Regions from separate parts of the Photobacterium sp. GB-36 genome, predicted to be linked through region 4. Evidence: predicted binding sites of a transcription regulator. Region 4 holds the regulator's gene; each other region holds the start of a gene.
The links. The regulator CRP, encoded in region 4, controls carbon source genes, mostly activating them, when cyclic AMP is high. The targets are predictions, from matches to a motif close to TGTGANNNNNNTCACA.
Positions count from the first base shown of each region.

Region 1: the regulator CRP is predicted to act here: its motif matches at 2,556-2,571, upstream of C9J46_RS03150 (NupC/NupG family nucleoside CNT transporter).
Region 2: the regulator CRP is predicted to act here: its motif matches at 4,320-4,335, upstream of ectA (diaminobutyrate acetyltransferase).
Region 3: the regulator CRP is predicted to act here: its motif matches at 1,395-1,410, upstream of recB (exodeoxyribonuclease V subunit beta).

Region 1 covers NZ_PYNY01000002.1:332,825-337,973, reverse strand. The annotation lists gene C9J46_RS03160 (VWA domain-containing protein) at 1-502, shown strand, start outside; gene C9J46_RS03155 (lytic transglycosylase F) at 499-1,965, shown strand; gene C9J46_RS03150 (NupC/NupG family nucleoside CNT transporter) at 2,641-3,831, shown strand; gene alsS (acetolactate synthase AlsS) at 4,074-5,149, shown strand, end outside.
Region 2 covers NZ_PYNY01000004.1:276,570-281,718, forward strand. The annotation lists gene C9J46_RS05970 (beta-ketoacyl-[acyl-carrier-protein] synthase family protein) at 1-1,011, shown strand, start outside; gene C9J46_RS05975 (hotdog family protein) at 1,004-1,480, shown strand; gene C9J46_RS05980 (3-ketoacyl-ACP reductase FabG2) at 1,477-2,202, shown strand; gene C9J46_RS05985 (beta-ketoacyl-ACP synthase) at 2,199-3,425, shown strand; gene C9J46_RS05990 (STAS/SEC14 domain-containing protein) at 3,520-3,885, opposite strand; gene ectA (diaminobutyrate acetyltransferase) at 4,434-4,991, shown strand; gene ectB (diaminobutyrate--2-oxoglutarate transaminase) at 5,002-5,149, shown strand, end outside.
Region 3 covers NZ_PYNY01000015.1:80,706-85,854, forward strand. The annotation lists gene recB (exodeoxyribonuclease V subunit beta) at 1-1,336, opposite strand, end outside; gene recC (exodeoxyribonuclease V subunit gamma) at 1,611-5,072, opposite strand.
Region 4 covers NZ_PYNY01000008.1:15,059-20,207, reverse strand. The annotation lists gene C9J46_RS09545 (DUF1338 domain-containing protein) at 1-258, shown strand, start outside; gene C9J46_RS09540 (hypothetical protein) at 313-495, opposite strand; gene crp (cAMP-activated global transcriptional regulator CRP) at 685-1,317, opposite strand; gene C9J46_RS09530 (OsmC family protein) at 1,697-2,101, shown strand; gene C9J46_RS09525 (phosphoribulokinase) at 2,171-3,040, opposite strand; gene C9J46_RS09520 (YheU family protein) at 3,222-3,437, opposite strand; gene C9J46_RS09515 (hydrolase) at 3,498-4,469, opposite strand; gene C9J46_RS09510 (PLP-dependent aminotransferase family protein) at 4,482-5,149, opposite strand, start outside.

The DNA.
Region 1 (5,149 bases), on a different contig from region 4:
GAAGAAAGCCCCCCATATTGAGACCCCTTACGACGATGATATCATCCAACTGGGCCGTAAAATTAATGACACTTACATCGGTTATGGTACAAAAGGGGCAAGTAAGAAAAGCCAGCAAATCGCTCAAGATATGAATGCATCAAGCCTTTCTAAATCTAGTAGCACAGAGCGCAGTATTGCCAAAGCAGGAAAGCAGTATAAAACACAAGATTGGGATTTGATTTCGCTTGCCCAACAAAATTTAGAACAAGGTTTAGCGTTCGCGAAAAAAGATCAACAGCACTATCATGGATTAAATGACCAACAAATCACCGAAAAGCTTAAACAACAAATCGCACAAAGAGTACAGCTGCAACAACAGATATCAACGTTAGAGCAAAAACGAAAACACTTCATAAAACAATCGAAAAATGAGAACACAAAGGCTAAGGATGATTTGGGAAATGCGATTATTTTAACCATACAGGATCAAGCTAAATCAAAAGGCTTTAGTTTTCTATGAACAACCAACTAAAAAGGCTGTTATTACCTTTATGGGTATATCTGGCTTTATTCCTTACTTCTAGTACAGCTTTAGGCTTAGCACTGTCCCCGCTCACAGGCCCAACTTACACTGGCGATCTTAGCGTCCTTGAAAAAAAAAGGGTGCTAAGAGTATTAGTTTCGGCTGACTTAGGTTTTTACTATATTGAAGATGGTCTTCCAAAAGGCATTATCGCTGAATTACTTCACCACTTTGAGTTAGATATTCATAAAACTTATCCAAAACTCAATATTCAAGTGATCCCTGTACATCGAGATCAACTCATCAAATTCTTAATTACTGGATATGGTGATCTTGCCGTCGCTAATTTAACCATTACTGAACAGCGCAAAAAGCAAGTCGCCTTTAGTGAGCCTGTACTTACCAATATTTCAGAAGTTATTATTAATAATATTGATTCACCTGAAATTACAAAAATAGAGCAACTCAGCGATCAAGATATCTGGGTAAGAAAAAGTTCGAGCTACTATCAAAGCCTACTTGAAGTCAATAATCGTCTATTACTCCAACGCCTAGCGCCAATGAAGATCCATTTTTTAGAAGAAACACTGCAAGATTATGAGTTGTTGGAAATGGTTAATCTCGGGTTGATGAATATGACCGTTTTAGATGATCATAAGATGAAAATATGGAACAAGATATTACCAAAATTACGCATGAATTCTGCTTTCGTTTTAAGGAAAAACGGTGAAATAGCCTGGGCAATGAGAAAAGATAGCCCTAAATTAATGAAATTAGTTAATAGGTATATTGAACAAATAAAATCAGGGTCATTATTAGGAAATGTTATTTATAACAAGTATTTAAATAATCAAGGCTGGATAACAAACCTATTGAACCATAGTAATATGGATAAAATGGAAAAACTTTCTGATCTGTTTTTTAAATATTCTACGGAATATGATTTTGATTATTTAATGATGATGGCTCAGGGTTTCCAAGAATCAGGGCTTAATCAGCATAAAGTCTCCAATAAAGGTGCCGTTGGCATCATGCAAGTACTACCAAGTACAGCAAGAGATCGATATATAAATATTCCTAACATTTATATAGCAAGTAATAATGTTCATGCGGGTATAAAGTATATGCGCTATATCCAAAATAATTACTTAGATGATAGCAGTCTAACCTATGATAATAGAATGTATATGACACTCGCCTCTTATAATGCAGGACCTGGCAATATTAGAAAAATGCGACGTTATGCAAAGGAAAAAGGCTATAACCCTGATATATGGTTTAATAATGTTGAAATTATTACCAGGAGATATATAGGCAAACAACCTGTTGTCTACGTTACAAATATAAATCGTTATTACATTGTCTATAAACAATTAATGCGTTTAAAAAAATACCGCCAGAAAGGTGTCCGACCTTTTGTTCCACCTTACCGGTTTAATGTCCCTACCATTCTTGAATAAGTATACTTACTTACGTTGAGTCGCCTTTCGTTTAGACGATCAACGTAAGTTAGCCATACATGCATTATTTAGCCTTTAAGCTTTTATTCAATCTTGTTTCATTACGCTGATCGTGTCGATGGAAGTACCATAGCTTACGATTTTTAGAGGATTTTTTCATCGTTTCTATTCCACTAAATTATCACGAATATAATATTTCATTTTGTAAGACAAATGAATATTAAGTGCAGCATTGAATCATATTTAAAAAATTCTGAAATTTATTTATCTAAAATATTATTTTCCATATTTATTAAACATAATAAAAAATAACATTTGATATACACAGAGACTACAATTGCCTATTTAATCATCGTGTTTTTACCGATTGGACTACTGCGATATTCCAAAACCACTAAAAAGTATTTTTCAATCATATTACAGGTGAGATTCAGTTCACAGTTATGCTCATTTGGCATGTTGATGATACAGTTATATGAGCGTATAACGACAACCCAGTAATGACAGGGCTCTTTCGAACTGCAATCGTTTGCCGCAATCGTAATTCATCTAAGCACGTAATAGTGACAGAAAATTACGCGACCCAAAAGTGAGACTTAAGTCACTTTTAGAGAGAAAGAAATATTTAAACATAAGTATATATCTTGATAAGAATCACACTGAGAGCAACCAAACATGGTCTATCTACATTTCGTTTTAGGGTTAATCGTTATCGCAGCCCTAGCACTTGTTGCAAGTAATAACCGTAAAAACATCAAGTACAGATATATTATTCAGCTACTGCTTATTGAAATGGGATTAGCCTACTTTTTGCTTAACTCCTCAATGGGTACAGGGATCGTTAAAGAGTTTGCTGATGGATTTAATGGATTACTCAATTTTGCCGCAGAAGGGACAAATTTCGTCTTTGGTAACCTATCTAACAATGATGGCTTTAACTTCTTCTTAAGTGTTCTAATGCCAATCGTATTCATTTCAGCACTGATTGGTATTCTTCAGCACATCAAAGTTTTGCCATATGTCATAAAAGGCCTTGGATATTTATTATCAAAAGTTAATGGCATGGGTAAACTTGAATCCTTTAACGCTATTAGTGCCTTAATGGTCGGTCAATCTGAAAACTTCATCACCTATAAAGATATTCTCGGTAGAATGTCTGAGCGTCGCATGTACACGTTAGCGGCAACAGCCATGTCAACCGTATCGATGTCTATTGTCGGTTCTTACATGAAGCTAATCGATCCTAAATACGTCGTGGCTGCCTTGTTTCTAAACATGTTTAGTACCTTCATTATTCTCTCTATCATTAACCCATATGACCACGAAGCAGAGATGAATATTGATGAGATGATGGCGGCTGAAAGTGGTGAGAAACTGACGTTCTTTGAAATGTTAGGAGAATATATTCTTACTGGTTTTAAAGTCGCGGTTATTGTAGCGGCAATGCTGATTGGTTTTATCGCGCTAATTTCAATGATTAATGCCGGCTTTGATGCTGCATTCGGTATTAGCTTCCAAGATGTTATTGGCTACGCTTTCTATCCATTTGCATGGATCATGGGTATCCCTGCTCATGAAGCCCTACAAGCAGGTAGTATCATGGCAACCAAGCTTGTTGCTAACGAATTTGTAGCAATGCTGTCATTACAAAAACAAGTAAGTGAATTAACACCGCACACCGTAGGTATTGTTTCTATCTTCCTTGTGTCATTCGCTAACTTTAGCTCTATCGGTATTATTGCTGGTGCTGTAAAAGGGGTGAACGAAGAAAAAGGTAATATGGTGGCACGTTTTGGTTTACGTTTGCTTTACGGTTCAACGCTCGTTAGTTTTCTATCAGCGTTAATTGCAGGCATCATGATTTAATCGTTGTCATTGCCATTCCTCCCTTAAAATGCCGGTCTTTTCTAATATGAAGGCTGGCATTTTTATTACATCGTAAATTCCCCCTCCCCTTATTTATCTGTAAATTGAGAATTTAACTTTCATTTTCAGTTATTTGATTTGTATGATGAATGTATAGAATTGTGCCACTCATCACATAAAATTCGAATTCACGAACAATGTCCTGAGCCTATTAACTTAATAAATATAATTTTGAGGCTTATATGTCGGATAAAACCGTCTCTGGTGCTGAACTGGTTGTTGAAACTTTAAATGCACATAACATTCCACACATTTTTGGTATTCCAGGTGCAAAGGTGGATGCTGTTTTCGATGCTGTTTGTGATAACGGACCTGAAATCATTATTTGTCATCATGAACAAAATGCAGCGTTTATGGCAGCAGCAACAGGGCGTTTAACGGGTAAAGCAGGCATTTGTTTAGCGACCTCTGGCCCGGGCGCATCAAACCTTGTCACAGGCGTTGCAACAGCGAACAGTGAAGGTGATCCTGTGGTTGCACTTGCAGGTGCTGTACCGCTTTCGATGTATTCTCACAATACTCACCAATCCATGGATACCCGTTCACTGTTTACTCCTATCACCAAATTTTCAGCAGAAGTGATGGATAGCGGCTCGGTATCTGATGTTGTACATAAAGCTTTTCGTATTGCAGAGCAACCTACCCAAGGTGCTAGCTTTGTTAGTCTACCGCAAGATATTCTAACTAATCGTATTCCTTACCAACCAGTACAACAGCCTAATCCAATTTTGTTCGGTGGTGCACACCCGCAAGCTATTCGTCAGGCTGCTGATCGCATTAATGCTGCAAAAAATCCGGTGTTATTACTGGGTATGGATGCAAGCCAGCCTTTTGTTACTGATGCCATTCGCCAACTACTCAAACAAACACCAATTGCCGTTGTGAATACGTTTGCCGCAGCTGGGGTTATTTCTCATGATTTATACAACTGCTTTTTAGGTCGAGTGGGCTTATTTAAAAACCAACCCGGTGATATTGCGTTAAACAGCGCAGACTTAATCATCACCATTGGTTATAGCCCCATTGAATACGATCCGATTCTTTGGAATAAAGATGCAAATACCCCAATTATTCATATTGGTTATCAACAAGCAGATTTAGAAATTAGCTATAACCCTGTTTGTGAAGTTGTGGGTGACTTAGCGGTGTCTGTTACGTCTATTGCTTCTGAATTAGATAAGAGAGAATCCTTAGAAAGTAACCAACAAATCCAATTATTACGCCACGATTTACAACATATTATGCAAATGGGGATAAA
Region 2 (5,149 bases), on a different contig from region 4:
GTTTTTCCGCATCAGAATACTGAAAATAATCGTTTAGTTTTATCGGCCTTACAGCAAATTGAAGCTGATATTCATGGCGCAATTACCCAGTATGGTCATGATCGTATTGCCGTCATTGTTGGAACAACCACCTCAGGGATCAGCGATGGTGAACAAGCGTTAACCAGCCAAAAAAACACCCAAAATTTTCCAACCGACTATCACTACCACCAGCAAGAGCCTTCTAATACAGGGCAATTTATCGCTGACTATTATCAGTTAACCGGTCCTTGTTACACCTTATCAACCGCTTGCTCGTCTAGTGGGCGGGTATTTTTATCTGCCAAGCGTATGTTAAAAGCTGGGGTAGTGGATGCTGTTATTGTCGGTGGCGCAGATACTCTCTGTCGTTTAACGCTTAACGGTTTTCATGGTTTAGATTCACTCTCTAGCACCTTATGTAACCCCTTTAGTGATAACCGTAACGGCATAAATATTGGTGAAGGTGCCGCTTTTATGTTGCTAGCTCGCACGCCTGATGAACGCCAACCCGCTCCTCATATTGCGTTACTCGGTATCGGTGATAGCTCTGATGCTCACCATATTTCAGCACCACACCCAGAAGGTACTGGTGCAGAAATGGCAATGCGAAAAGCCCTTAAAGATGCCAAACTTACCCCTGAAGATATTGGTTATATCAACGCCCATGGAACAGCAACCCCGTTAAATGATGCAATGGAAGCAAAAGCGATTGCACGCGTTTTTGGCAATCAAGTCCCTGTGAGTTCAACCAAACCATTAACAGGACACACGCTAGGTGCCGCTAGCGCAGTTGAAGCAGCCATTTGTTGGCATTTACTGCGTTACGACTTACCGCTACCAACACAAATTAATGATGGTGCTGTCGCAGACGATCTGCCAATCCAATTAGCACCTGTAAATACGGCATTCACCAAACCTGTCATGTTAAGTAACTCATTTGCATTTGGTGGTAACAACATCAGCCTTATTATTGGACGTACCGATGACTAATTGCCCTCCATTACATCAACTTTTACCCCATGAAGCACCGATGATCCTTGTTGATGATCTGATTGATGTGGGCGAAAAACATATTCATTGTCGTGTCGCGATCAGTCGCCATTGCCTCTACTTTGATTCAGAAACACAGTCGATCCCCGCTTATGTTGGGATCGAGTTTATGGCGCAAACCGTCGCAGGTTGGTCTGGTTTCCACGCATGGAAAAAAGGTGAAGATGCCCCCATTGGTTTTCTGCTAGGTTGCCGTCGCTACCACAGTGAATGTAGTGCATTTCAAGAACACGAAATTTTAGACATTCATGCCGAACAAATTATGGAAAATAACGGTATGGCTGTTTTTGACTGCAAAATCATTTGTCATCAGCAAATCGTCGCAAGCAGTCAACTCAATGCCTTTGTTCCCTCAAAATCACAATTAGAACAAATGCAACTAGATAACAATAATAGGAAAAACGCATGACTCAACACGTACTCGTAACAGGTGCCAGTAAGGGGATCGGTCGCGCAATTGCTATACAGCTCGCTAAAGATGGTTTCACTATCGCCGTTCACTACATGAGTGATAAACCAGGCGCAGAAGCAACATTAGCCTCAATTACTGACGCTGGCGGCCATGGTCGCCTTATTCAATTTGATATCAGTGATCGTCAGCAATGCCGCGAGCAGCTTGAAGCCGATATCGCCGAGCATGGTGCTTATTACGGTGTCGTCAGTAACGCAGGGATCACCCGAGATACCGCCTTCCCTGCGATGACAGAACAAGAATGGGATGGCGTGATCCACACGAACCTTGATAGCTTCTACAACGTGTTACACCCTTGTGTAATGCCTATGGTGCAAAAGCGTAAAGGCGGCCGTATTGTAACCTTAGCATCGGTTTCAGGGATCACCGGTAACCGAGGGCAAACCAATTACAGTGCCGCAAAAGCGGGGGTGATTGGCGCAACTAAGTCATTAGCGCTAGAGCTTGCTAAGCGTAAAATTACAGTTAACTGTGTCGCGCCCGGCCTGATTGATACCGGTATGGTCGATGAGCACGTAAAAGAACACGCACTCCCACAAGTGCCTCTTCGTCGTATGGGAGAGCCTGAAGAAGTAGCAGGACTGGTGAGTTACTTAATGTCTGATATTGCAGGCTATGTGACTCGCCAAGTGATTTCGGTAAACGGAGGTTTAGTATGAGTCGTCGCGTTGTTGTCACTGGTATGTCGGGTGTAACAGCCTTTGGTAACGATTGGGAACATATCGAACCTAAACTTCGTGCTTGTGAAAACGCCACTATTTATATGCAAGATTATGAGCTTTATGACGGCTTAAATACCAAACTTGCAGCTCCTATTGAAAATTTTACATTACCGAAGCATTACACCCGTAAAAAAATCCGTTCAATGGGGCGTGTTTCTAAACTATCAACACTGGCGACTGAAAATGCACTGACTCAAGCTGGGTTACTGAACAATGAGGTACTGACAAACGGTCAAACGGGTATTGCCTATGGCTCATCAACCGGTAGTACGCCTGCAATCAGTGCATTTGGTGTAATGCTAAATGAGAAAAGTACCCGTGCTATCACCGCGACAACTTATGTTCAAATGATGCCACATACAACAGCTGTCAATGTCGGCTTATTTTTTGAATTACGTGGCCGTGTTATTCCCACAAGTAGTGCATGTACTTCAGGAAGCCAAGCGATTGGTTACGCCTATGAAGCGATTAAACACGGTTATCAAACCGTGATGGTTGCAGGTGGCGCAGAAGAGCTTTGCCCAACAGAATCGGCGGTATTTGATACCCTGTTTGCAACGAGCCTTAAAAACGATGAACCAAAATCAACACCACGACCTTATGATACGGATCGTGATGGCTTGGTAATTGGTGAAGGTGCTGGCACATTAGTGTTAGAAGAATACGAGCATGCCGTTGCACGTGGCGCTAAGATCTATGCCGAAGTGGTAGGATTTGCGAGTAACTGTGATGCCGCCCATGTAACACAGCCACAAAAAGAAACCATGCAGCTTTGTATGGAGATGGCACTGCAACAGGCAAATTTATCGCCAAGTGAAATTAGTTACATTTCAGCACATGGTACTGCAACCGAAAAAGGTGATATTGCAGAAAGCCAAGCAACAGCGAGTATCTTTGGCAACAACACTCCAATTAGCTCTCTGAAAAGCTATTTAGGCCATACCCTTGGGGCCTGTGGTGCGATTGAAGCGTGGCTAAGTTTAGAAATGATGCATGGCGGCTGGTTCAGCCCAACGCTTAACCTTGAGAACGTTGATCCTGAATGTGGTGATTTAGACTACATTCGTGGCGAAGGTCGCAACCTTGATTGCCAATATATTATGAGCAACAACTTTGCGTTTGGCGGGATTAACACTTCCATTATCTTTAAGCGAATGTAACTTAAGATACTCTAACGATACCGTATCTATACCATTATAAATAACCATGCTTGAACATTTTATCACTTCTCAAGCATGGTTAATTTCAATCGTATTATTGCTGTTTTAAAAACGTAATTGCCTGATCTTTTTCTTCTGGCAGGAAGAATTTAATGTCTATTTTACGAAACAGATTATCTTCCACTTTTACGATTTTTTCTATCCATTTTTTCTCTGCAACAACAGCCACTTTTGCTACATGTGATATTCCCGCATGAAACAAATAGCGCACTTCTTCTAGCAATGCTGAAAATTCAATCCCATCAAAATTGTCAATCTGCTCAAAGATAACAACTTTACCGTGTAATTCTGTCTTCGCCTGAGCATCAAACAAAATACGTTTCATATCATCTTCAGTCACTTTGCCATCAATTGAAAAAGCCACGGCATTATCAATATCTAAGTTAATCATAGTTAACATTATAAGTTTCCTTAATCCATCAAGAAATGATGAAAATACTATGCGCTTTTTAAATGAAAACGACAGTAATTAAAGAGCATAATTAAGGGAAATGACATTTCAGAATGATCGTATATTCAAGAGAACGATAAACGTTAAATAGAATAGTAAATATTCAATCAATACCTGAAGGTATATATCTATATATAAATGCACTCACAACGACATATAAATATCAACATCATAAGTATAATCACTATTTATTATTTATATCCCCATCAGTAAATAACGACACAAACTGTCACACCATGCCGAGCTTAGTTACAGCATAATAATAGAAAACAAGATGCATAATATTGCTTTTAAGTCTTTAAAAAGGTTCTTCGTGAATACTTTAACAACCAAAACAATTTAGAGCTCTAATCACTTAACTTTCATTTATGTACATTAATAAACGAGATCTTGCTCAAATAAATTACGATTATTCAACTTTTATTCAGATAATTATCATCCTGATAGGTAATAATACCCACCAAATTATTTAGAGCTCAAAGGAATAGACTCTTAATATGGACATATCAACACCTTCGGTAATGACTTCCGATACAGGTGAAGACCAGATACAAAAGTGGACTTTTTCAACACCAACAGCTCATGATGGCGATGACGTTTTTACGTTGATCGCAAACAGTCCTCCTCTCGATACCAATTCATCTTATTGTAATTTTCTTCAAACAACTCACTTTAGTAATACGTGTGTTATAGCAAAAGATGATGGTGGTGAAATAGCAGGTTTTATCTCTGGTTACCCAAAACCTAATCAGCCAAATACTTTATTTATATGGCAAGTTGCCGTAGCTCCTCAATTTCGAGGAAAAGGGCTCGCTTTTACCATGTTAGATAACCTGTTAAGTCGAGACTCTCTAAATAATATTACCGCTATAGAAACAACCATTACGGAAGAGAATAATGCTTCGTGGGCGTTATTTAATAAACTTGATGCACGTAATGGTAACAATGGCGAAGTCAGTACATTTTTAGACAAGAATATACATTTTAAAGGCAAGCACGATACGGAATTGTTGTATCGCATCCCTTTAATTCAAATTAAACAGAAAGGATTATAACGGCCATATCATGGATATTTTTAAGAAGCAGGAATCTAAAGTTCGTTCTTACTCAAACAGTTTTCCCGTCGTTTTTACTAAAGCAAAAGGGAGTTGGCTTGAAACCGAACAAGGAGATCGTTACTTAGATTTTCTAGCCGGTGCTGGATCACTGAACT
Region 3 (5,149 bases), on a different contig from region 4:
TACCTAATGTGTAATGATCTTGAACCTGACGACGGGCTTGAATATAAGTAAAAATATCTGCCCCACGAAACGCATAAATCGCCTGCTTAGGATCACCGATCATAAACAATCCGCATTCAGGGTGATCGTGATACACCGAACTGAAGATACCGTACTGCAAGGGGTCGGTATCTTGGAATTCGTCGATCATCGCAACTGGATATTGGCTGCGGATCTTACTTGCCAGGAGATCATCTTGATCGTTATCGATCGCAGCGCCTAACTGCGTTAAGAGATCATCAAACGATAACCACCCTTTATGGGCTTTTGCCTGCGCCAGTAAAATACGACAATGTTCAATCGCGTGCGCTAATAAGGGATCGCGTAATGTCGCTGGGTTATCAAGTAAATCTGCAACCGCAACAAATACCGCATGCTGTGGTGCTTCACCTTTCGGGGTTTTAGTGATCAATTCCTGTTGGTGAAACTTCTCTAATTTATCCGGTAAATCATAATTCTCAGTCGGTTGATTAGCCCATTCATTCACTTGAGCGAGCCACGTTGGTAGGCTCTTTTTGGTATAGCTACGTTTATTCACGTCTGAATTGGCAATTAACGCTTCTAAATCAGCGAAGTGCTGTTTCCATAATGCTTTAAATTCATTAATGCGTTCGATATTTTGCTGATGTAACTGCTCTAAACTTGCCGTCATAGCCGCTACAGAAAGTTTAACGGGAACACCTGTTAAACTATTGCCAATATCTTTTAATAGCGCATGCGGCGATGACCATAAATCACGGATCTGACAAGCAAGCGCTCGTGGTAACTGATAGAAATGACTACGCCAGTAATCCGCTACCACCAAGTTCTTCAATTGGCTTTCATCGGTGACAAATTCATTGTTGAAACGACAGCCTGATTCAAACGCGTTTTGAGTCAACATTCGCTGACAAAAACCATGGATGGTATAAATAGCCGCTTCATCCATTTGACGTTCAGCTTGCAGTAAAATATTGGCTGCCGCTTTATGATCGGGATACTCTTGCAGTAACGGGGCTATAACGGGATCGCCACTCACACCACGACTAAACGCTAAACGCGCATCGTGAATACGGCCACGAATACGATCGCGAAGCTCTGCCGTTGCCGCTTCGGTAAAAGTCACCACCAGTATTTGATCAACCGTTAATTCAACAGCATGACGCGTTTCTGCATTACCATGACCGAGTAATAGACGCAGGTATAAACTGGCAATAGTAAATGTTTTGCCCGTACCGGCAGATGCTTCAATTAAACGTGTACCATGCAATGGAAAGGCCATTGGCTGCAAAATATTGGTTTGCGTTTGTACCGTCATGATTTTACTTGTCCCATATCGTAAAACTCGATCACTCCAATGATCCCTTGAAGCTCAAGGTGATCTTGCTCACATCACTACTGTGATCAAACACTTATAAGCGAATATTGAGCGATCAAATCTTGTTATATTCTAATATTGTGAGAACTTACTCACGGTTTGTATTACAGCGGTTGGTTAGTATCAGCGCCAGAAACTTGGTCACCTCTGGACCGGTGGCCGTACAGCAAGCACCCTACAACTAATAATGATTTGCTGGCGGCCACACTACCCCTTATTCCGGCTTTACTTCTTCACTATTTAATACCGCAGCTTGAAGTACTTTCAGTGCCAACACATAGCTATTCTGTGCAAGTTCATCATTCCAATGTGTCCATACTCGATTGATGTATTCATCCGCGCCTTCACCTGCAAAAAAGTAACCATCGTTAAAACAATCTGCCATTTTGCTGTAGGCTTTCTCGATGGTTTGTTCATCGTCTTTCCAGTTACCTTGCTTATCAACACACGCTTGAATACCTGCATGTGCTGTTTTCGGAAAATACGCTAAAGGTTGATTCAAACCTTGGTAATACAACTCGATAAGCTCTTGTAAATAACCTTGTGCTTTACTCGCTTCGATCGCATTAATGACAAGGTGCTTATCGGTACCAATAATATGTGTTTTCGGGTTCAATTCTGGCTGGCTAATCGCTAAACATAAGTGATCACACCAAGCCGCGAGTAAATCTACCGAGCGCACTTTACCACTACGAAAACGCATTAAACCTGATTGATAGCGCTGTTTCAGCCAACCTTGAAGTAATACGGCATGACCATTTATCGTTAGTGTTATTGCCACTTCCTGATCATCTAATGGCGCATGAATTAATGGCTCAATTTGGCTCACTAACTCACGTACTGCTAGACGACTGGCATCTAAATCAATATCACCAAATGCCGCTACAGGTAACTTGCCCGCTGCTTTTTGCTCTTGAGCGAAATGACTGAAGATCTGATCCGGATCTTTATTGGTCATTTGAGCATCAAGCAATAATGCTAATAGCTCATCTTTAACGTGATAGCTTTCTAGCTGATTAAGCACAAACGGTTCATCATCTTCCAATAATCCCATTGGCGGCTCAAAGTAGACTTTCAAACGACGGTTAAAGAAATAACGTACCGGTAAACGCCAGAAACGCTGCAACTCAGCAAGCTCTAATACTTGTTGTTGATCATCGGCAATCGGTTCTGGAGGAAGTTCACCTAATTGGAAAGGTTGGCTCGCTTGCCCTTCACGAGCAGCAGCGGGTAGCCATTCAATGGCATAACTGCTATTACTCCCGATAAAAGCACTCGGACTAAATGGCACTAAGGGATGGTGCTCAATCAGTTTTTGTTTAATGTTTTCGGCTGATTTATCGACAGGAAGAGATTCATCCCCCTCTAAGCAATAACCTTGCTGACAATATTCCACCAGCTCACTGACTAGCACAGACGCAATTTTTTCTGCGTTGTCTTGAATTGAGCGACCCACGTAGCTGATATATAAGGTTTCTTGCGCTGATAATAATGCTTCAAGGAAAAGATAACGGTCATCATCACGACGAGAACGATCGCCCGCTTTAGTGCGACCATTCATTAAATCAAACCCTTCAGGGGCAATATTTCGAGGGTAAGCACCATCATTCATGCCAAGCAAGCACACCACATCAAAGGGGATCGAACGCATTGGCATTAAGGTACAAAAATTCACTTGTCCAGCAAGGAAGCGTTGGCTTACTCGCTCACCCGATAACTTATCGCGTAAATATTGAGTTAGCACTGCTGGTGTGATCTCACCTTGATAACCCGCATCATCGAGTTGTTCGTGCAAGCGGTGTAAGTTATCGCGAATAGATTTAAGAACCAGTTCGCCTTCTAATTCCACCGCGAAAAAATCATCCAGCATTTGGTTAAGTGTATCCGCCCACTCTGTCACCAAATGTGGCTGTGCTAACACTTCACGGTAACTAATTAAGCAATCAATAAAGCCAGCTAACTGCCCAGCTAACTCCGCATCAATCCCCTGTACTTGATCGTAAGCAGAAATGCCTTCAAACAAACCAGTATTATGGGGCATGGCATAACCTAACAGCATGCGCTGAATACCAAACAGCCAAGTATTTTGCATCTGCTCAGGAAGATTAAATTGGCTCGATGTATGCTGATCTAAGCCCCAGCGAACTCCCGCTTCTTCGATCCACTGTTTTACTTTCTCAAAGCTTTGGCTATCAAAACCAAACTTATTCATCACCGCAGGCACTTCTAATAGCTCTAACAGTTCAGAAGCATGACAGCGACTATCAGGCAAAGTTAATAAACGTAAAAACGCCAACAATATCGGGTTTTCTTGCTCTGCGGTTCGGTCAGAAATCGAAAATGGAATATAACGGTTACCCGGCGCATTACCAAATACCGCTTGGATGGCGGGGCTGTAGGCATTGATGTCAGCCACCATCACGATCACATCACGTGGTTTCAGATCAGGGTTTGCCTCAAACATCGCTAACAGCTTGTCGTGAAGCACTTCAACTTCACGCATTGGGCTATGACATGCATGAATAGAGAGTGAGTTATCATCTGCAGCAATTGGGAATTTATGCTCGCTAGAATCTAATTGGGTATCATCTTGGCGATCAACCAAGTTTAAGATGTCAGCTTGAATGGCATGTAATAAAGTATCTGATTCAATATCAACGAAACCGGCATCCACTTCGTTAACTTGCATCTCCGATAACAAATACATGTTATCGCGACCAAGCTTACCCATAGAGGCTAATAAGCTATTACCGACCATGCCATTTTGCATCTCATCATCATAGTGGCTTTCATCGTTGTCTTTTAGTACTTCAATCGTGGCATCAATATCTTGTTGCTCTTCGATATTATGAAGTTTGACCCGCTTACTGGCAGCGAGTCGCGCAAGGTGTTTACGATCGCGAATATCTCCCCAATAATAACGACAAGGGTTAGTAAACATTAAATGCACATCAATATGCTCACCAATAGCAGCAAGTGCATCTAGATAACGTGGGGGTAATGATGAGATACCAAACACAAATAAACGCTGCGGTAAGCCTGCTGCTATTAATGCTTCTTTACCTTGTGATGCGTTGTAGTTTTGTAGCGTTTCAATAAAGTGTTCGTACAAGTTGGCACGATGATAAGGCGATTGTCCAAGTGCCAAGGTTTGATCATACAGTGCTTGCCATAAAATAGGCTGCCAAGGATGCTCATCTTCTAATTCAGCGACAACTTCCCCCGCTTCCCATTGTTGGATCCACTCAGGGCGATACACTAAATATTGGTCAAAAATATCGGCAATTTTTTCAGCTAACTGATAGCACTTTAAATTGTCGTCATCACCGTCTAAATACCGCTGTAGCGCTTCAAATTCAGGTTGCTCAAACTGTGCTGGTAGCACTTGCATTAACTTCCACGTCATAGCTTCTTTGTTAAATGCACTGCGCTCTGGTACATCAGCGAGGACCTGGGTAAACATCTTCCAAATAAAGGTCGCTGGCAGTGGAAAATCGATATTAGCAGCCACACCCAATGACTTTGCTAATTCCATTTTTAACCATTGCGACATTCCTGGACTTTGTACCAGAATCTGTTCTTTTTCAAATGGATTAGCTAATGGCTTTAGCTTAATAAGCTCCACCAGCAAAGATTTAAGCAAGTCGAGTTGATTTGAATGGTAGACGGTAAACACTAAGGTATCTCACAGCAGGTGATGAATAACTAAATTGTCTACCATGAATTGAACACTGTAAATACATACAGGCAGAA
Region 4 (5,149 bases):
GTGAACCATTTTCTCGAATCAAGTGGTTTTGACATTAATCAGGCGGGAGGTGCGGTAAAAGGCGATCCTACTGTGATGTTAGAGCAATCAGCAACCATGGCTGATAAAGTCATGGTCACGTTTTCTGATGGTGAGATGTTGGTCTCTGGCGGATTTTATGAGTTTGCTAAACGTTATTTACAGCCAGATGGTGAGATTTATACCGGATTTGTAGAAGCTTCGGCAGATAAGATCTTTGAAAGTACTTATAACTCTTGAACAGTGTAAACAATGCAATAAAAAGCAGCCAATTGGCTGCTTTTTTTAAATCTGTTAATTATCGAGGGGAGATCCCCAAATACCACTGTCTTCAACAGGACAGCGACGTAAACCTGTTTGCTGTTCTAAATAACAACGACGGTCACTAAAGCCTGTCATCTCAATAGTTGTAGGTTGAGGAGCGATAGCGCCAGGTACAGTGGTGTAGCTATTCGGGGCAAAACGTTCAATATCCATATAAAAACCAAAAAAAGATGAAGTCCATTCATTGCTTGAATTTAGCATTTAATTTGAGCAATACAAGTTAATTAATGGCATTAATGACACACTTTTTAAAGGTATTTATGGGGTGGATTATTAATCAATAAGAAATAAAAAAGCCGCAACAGTGTGCGGCTTTTTTCGTACGGTTAAAGACGTTAAAAATTAACGCGTACCGTAAACAACAATCGTCTTACCGTGAGCAGAGATTAGATTCTGCTCTTCAAGCATTTTTAGAATACGACCCACTGTTTCACGAGAACAGCCAACAATTTGACCGATTTCTTGACGAGTGATCTTAATCTGCATGCCATCAGGGTGCGTCATTGCATCTGGTTGTTTTGCAAGATTTAGCAATGTCTGTGCGATACGACCTGTAACATCTAAGAATGCCAAATCACCTACTTTCTGGCTTGTCACTTGTAGGCGACTTGCCATTTGAGCAGATAAGCGCATCAGAATATCAGGGTTAACCTGAATTAACTGACGGAATTTTTTGAATGAAATTTCTGCTACTTCACAAGGACTTTTCGCACGAACCCAAGCAGTACGCTCTTGATCTTCTTCGAATAAGCCAAGCTCACCAATAAAGTCACCTTGGTTTAGGTAAGAAAGGATCATTTCCTTACCTTCTTCATCCTTGATTAGTACAGCAACAGAACCCTTCACAATGTAGTACAACGTTTCTGCTTTCTCACCTGCGTGGATCAGCGTACTTTTCGATGGGTACTTGTGAATATGACAATGGGAAAGAAACCACTCTAAAGTTGGATCTGTTTGCGGTTTACCTGGAACCATATTACTAACTTCCTCTGCATTTGTTGCCCAACAGCATTGGTTTCTTTTCTAACTTTTATCACGAGAAAAAAAACTGCCTACTGATAGGGTATCCATTCAGCCGCTGGGCTGCAAGCTAACTTGAATAAGTTAGAGTGTATCCTTTTTCTGCGCCTTTTTCTTGATATTGATCTAGTAGATTCGTTCATTTCATATGGATAACTGTGCACAGGATCACAATGCGGCGAGATAATTTTAAGTGGTGCGATAAGTAATGATTATTACGACGATTTTTAGAGAGGAAAAAAGTTGTTATTAAGGCGGAGAATTAGGATTTACATTCATTATTTAATCAATAAGACTAGAGACAATTATTGGGCGTTTGAATAAGGATTAAGCGATGCAGTCCCGAGTAAAATGGGTAGAAGATATGACTTTTTTAGGTCAATCTAGCTCCGGTCATAGTGTAGTCATGGATGGTAATGGAGGGGATAAAGCTCCAAGTCCAATGGAATTGGTATTAATGGCGGCGGGAGGGTGTAGCTCAGTAGATGTTGTCAGTGGTTTACAATCCCAAGCGCAAAATATTGTGGGTTGTGAGGTTCTTATTTCAGCTGAGCGTCGAGAGCAAGCGCCACGTTTATTTACCGCAGCCAATTTGCATTTTATTGTTTCAGGTTTTGATTTAAATGAAACCTTAGTGGCTAACACCATTGCTGATTCTTTAGAGAAATATTGCTCTGTATGCTTGATGATTGGTGAAAAGGTTAAGTTGACTCATTCGTATGAAATCATCACTGCTTAATAATGATTGAGATGAAAAAGGTTGGTGTTTGTGCCAACCTTTTTTCTATTTATTTTCGTTTGTGCAAACTTAACTGATTTTCCCTGTATTAATCAGTTTCTCGATAAGGGGGCGCATGATCAATTCCATTGCAAAACTCATTTTTCCACCAGGGACGACAAGCGTGTTATGACGTGACATAAATGAGCCTTGGATCATGGAAAGTAAATACGGAAAATCGACATTATTTAAACCGCGAAATCGGATCACAACAAAGCTTTCATCTAAGCTTGGGATCCCTTTGGCACTCACCGGGTTTGAGGTATCAACGGTTGGTACACGTTGAAAGTTGATATGTGTGCGTGAAAATTGCGGAGTTAAATAATTTAAGTAATCGTCCATGGAGCGAACGATTGACTCCATCACCGCTTCGCGAGAGTGCCCTCGATCTCTCGTGTCACGAACAATTTTTTGGATCCACTCCAAGTTAACAATGGGTACCATGCCAATAAGAAGATCAACATGCTGTGCGACATGGATCTCGCCATCGACAACCCCACCATGTAAGCCTTCATAAAAGAGTAAATCAGTGTTTTCTGCTAACTGTTGCCACGGAGTAAACGTTCCGGGCATTTGGTTGTAGGGTACGGCTTCGTCAAATGTGTGTAGATAACGGCGAAAGCGGCCAGTGCCATCTTCACCATATTGTTTGAAAAATTGCTCTAATTGGGCAAAGTCATTGGCTTCTGAGCCAAAATAGCTGATATGTCGACCTTGCTCTTTAGCTTTGCGGATCTCAGTGTCCATTTCAGGGCGGGTATAGCGATGGAAGCTATCGCCTTCTAGCCATGCCGCATTAATGTTCATCATATTGAACATCTTTCGGAATGCTTCAGAAGTCGTCGTGGTTCCTGCTCCTGATGAACCAGTAACTGCAATAATAGGATGTTTTGCAGACATGACTAACCTTGTCGTTGTTGATTATCGAAAGATAAATGAGAAAGCAGGCAATAATAAAATTACCTGATCGGGCAACAATGCTACTACAAGTTAACAGGGATGTCGGGATTGAAAAGTGAAACTGCTAGCGGAGGCAAGTTTTGAGTCGTAACTCTCTGGGCACGACTCACATTAATAAAACTTATTGCAACTGATTGCGTAATTTTATGTCGACAGATTCATGCAATTCAGAAAATACAATCACAGCATCACCGGATTTCAGTTGCTGCATCACGTAATTCACTTTGTTTTCTAAGCTCATTTCAACTTCACCGTAATCAGTGCCTTCACGTAGCACAAATTGTTCAATCAGGTTAGTCAGTGTTTCTGGGGCGATATCTTGCCAAGGAATGATCATTTTATATCTCGTCGACTGCGTTACTGATACGCGCAGTATATGATAAAAATATCACTAGCCCTATTGAGGAGTGGTGAGTTTGGTTTTAAACCATGTTGGAACGCTGTGTTCGAGCCAAAACGTCGGTTTAAAAATAGAACCACTAACGAACCCAACATGGCCACCTTTTTCATATAAGTTGTAGTCGATATTACTCGGCAATGGTTGTGATGGGATCACCGATTCGGTCATGAACGGATCGTCTTTGGCATGGATAATCCGCAGTGGTGTACTGATCAAGTTGAGCTGTTGAAGGCCACTACAACGTTGATAATAATCGTCAGCATCAATAAAACCATGGAGAGGAGCGGTAATGTGCTGATCAAATTGCCATACCGTATTTATCGCAGCTAATTGCTGGTGGGTGATGGGCATTTTATCTTGATGAAGTGTTATTCGTTTTGCCATTGTGCGCTTCATCGAGTTGAGTAGATATTGCTGATAGATCTTAGAAAAACCTTGTTGAATACGTGCCGAGCATGAGGCTAAATTTAATGGGGGAGACACCGCTTGAGCGGCAACGAGATCACTGTCGTCACCATATTTTGCAAGATAGTTAATCAGCATATTACCGCCAAGGGATACTCCCACTGCGATAAAAGGCCGTAGGGGGAATTGCTCACGTAACCATGTAATGAAAAAGCGTGCATCACTGACTTCACCTGAGTGATAACCTCTAGGTTGACGGTTTAGCTCACCGCTGCAGCCTCTAAAATGCATCATAACCCCAAGCCAACCTTGTTGTTTTGCAGCATATAATAGTCCATTGGCATACGGACTATGGAAGCTGCCTTCTAAACCATGGAATAGGATCATTAATGGTTTGCTATCGTCTGTAGGAGCTTCTGTCCAAGCGAGATCAAGAAAGTCATCATCAGGCGTGGTCAGTCGTTGCGTCACAGGTGTGAATAGTGGCTGGCGACGAACAAATCGCGGTAATAAGGTTTGAATGTGTGGATTTTGTAACCCTGATGCTGGCGTAAATTGAGACATGAATATCCTCTGTTACAGCGAAAAATGGGATAAAGGGGGGTGGCGTAATAACTCGGCAATGGTTTTTAAGCCAAAGATCAATTGCTGTTGGTTTAGCGGTGAGCTAATGGCGAGCCGTACTGCTGGTTGAATATGATTACCTCTAGGAGTAAATAATTCTGCTGATTTAACTATGACTCCACGGGCTGTTGTTGCCGCCATAAAATCACTTAAGCGCCAGTCTTCTGGTAATTGCAGCCAAACATGAAAACTATAAGTCTGGGTTGTAATGGCAAACTCACCAAGGTATTGCTGTACCAATAATTGCCGTTGTTGTATTTCAGTACGAACGGTCGTTAATACCCGATCGGCATCACCTTGAACAATTAATTCACAAGCGATAGCAGAGAGCAGTGGGCTGATCATTAAGCTGTGGTTATAGAGTGCTGCACTTAGATGTTGCTGCCACTGTTTCGGCACTTGGATGTAACCTAAGCGAAGTCCTGGTGCGAGGCATTTTGATAACCCTCCGATGTGGATTACATGTTCAGGTGCTAGGTTGATTAAAGGCGGTGGCGGTGAGGGCGGCAGTAATCCGTTGACGTCATCTTCCGCAATTAACACATTATGCTCACGACACACGCTAATCACTTCTTCACGACGAGAGAGCGGCATTGTTACCGAAGTTGGGTTTTGCTGGG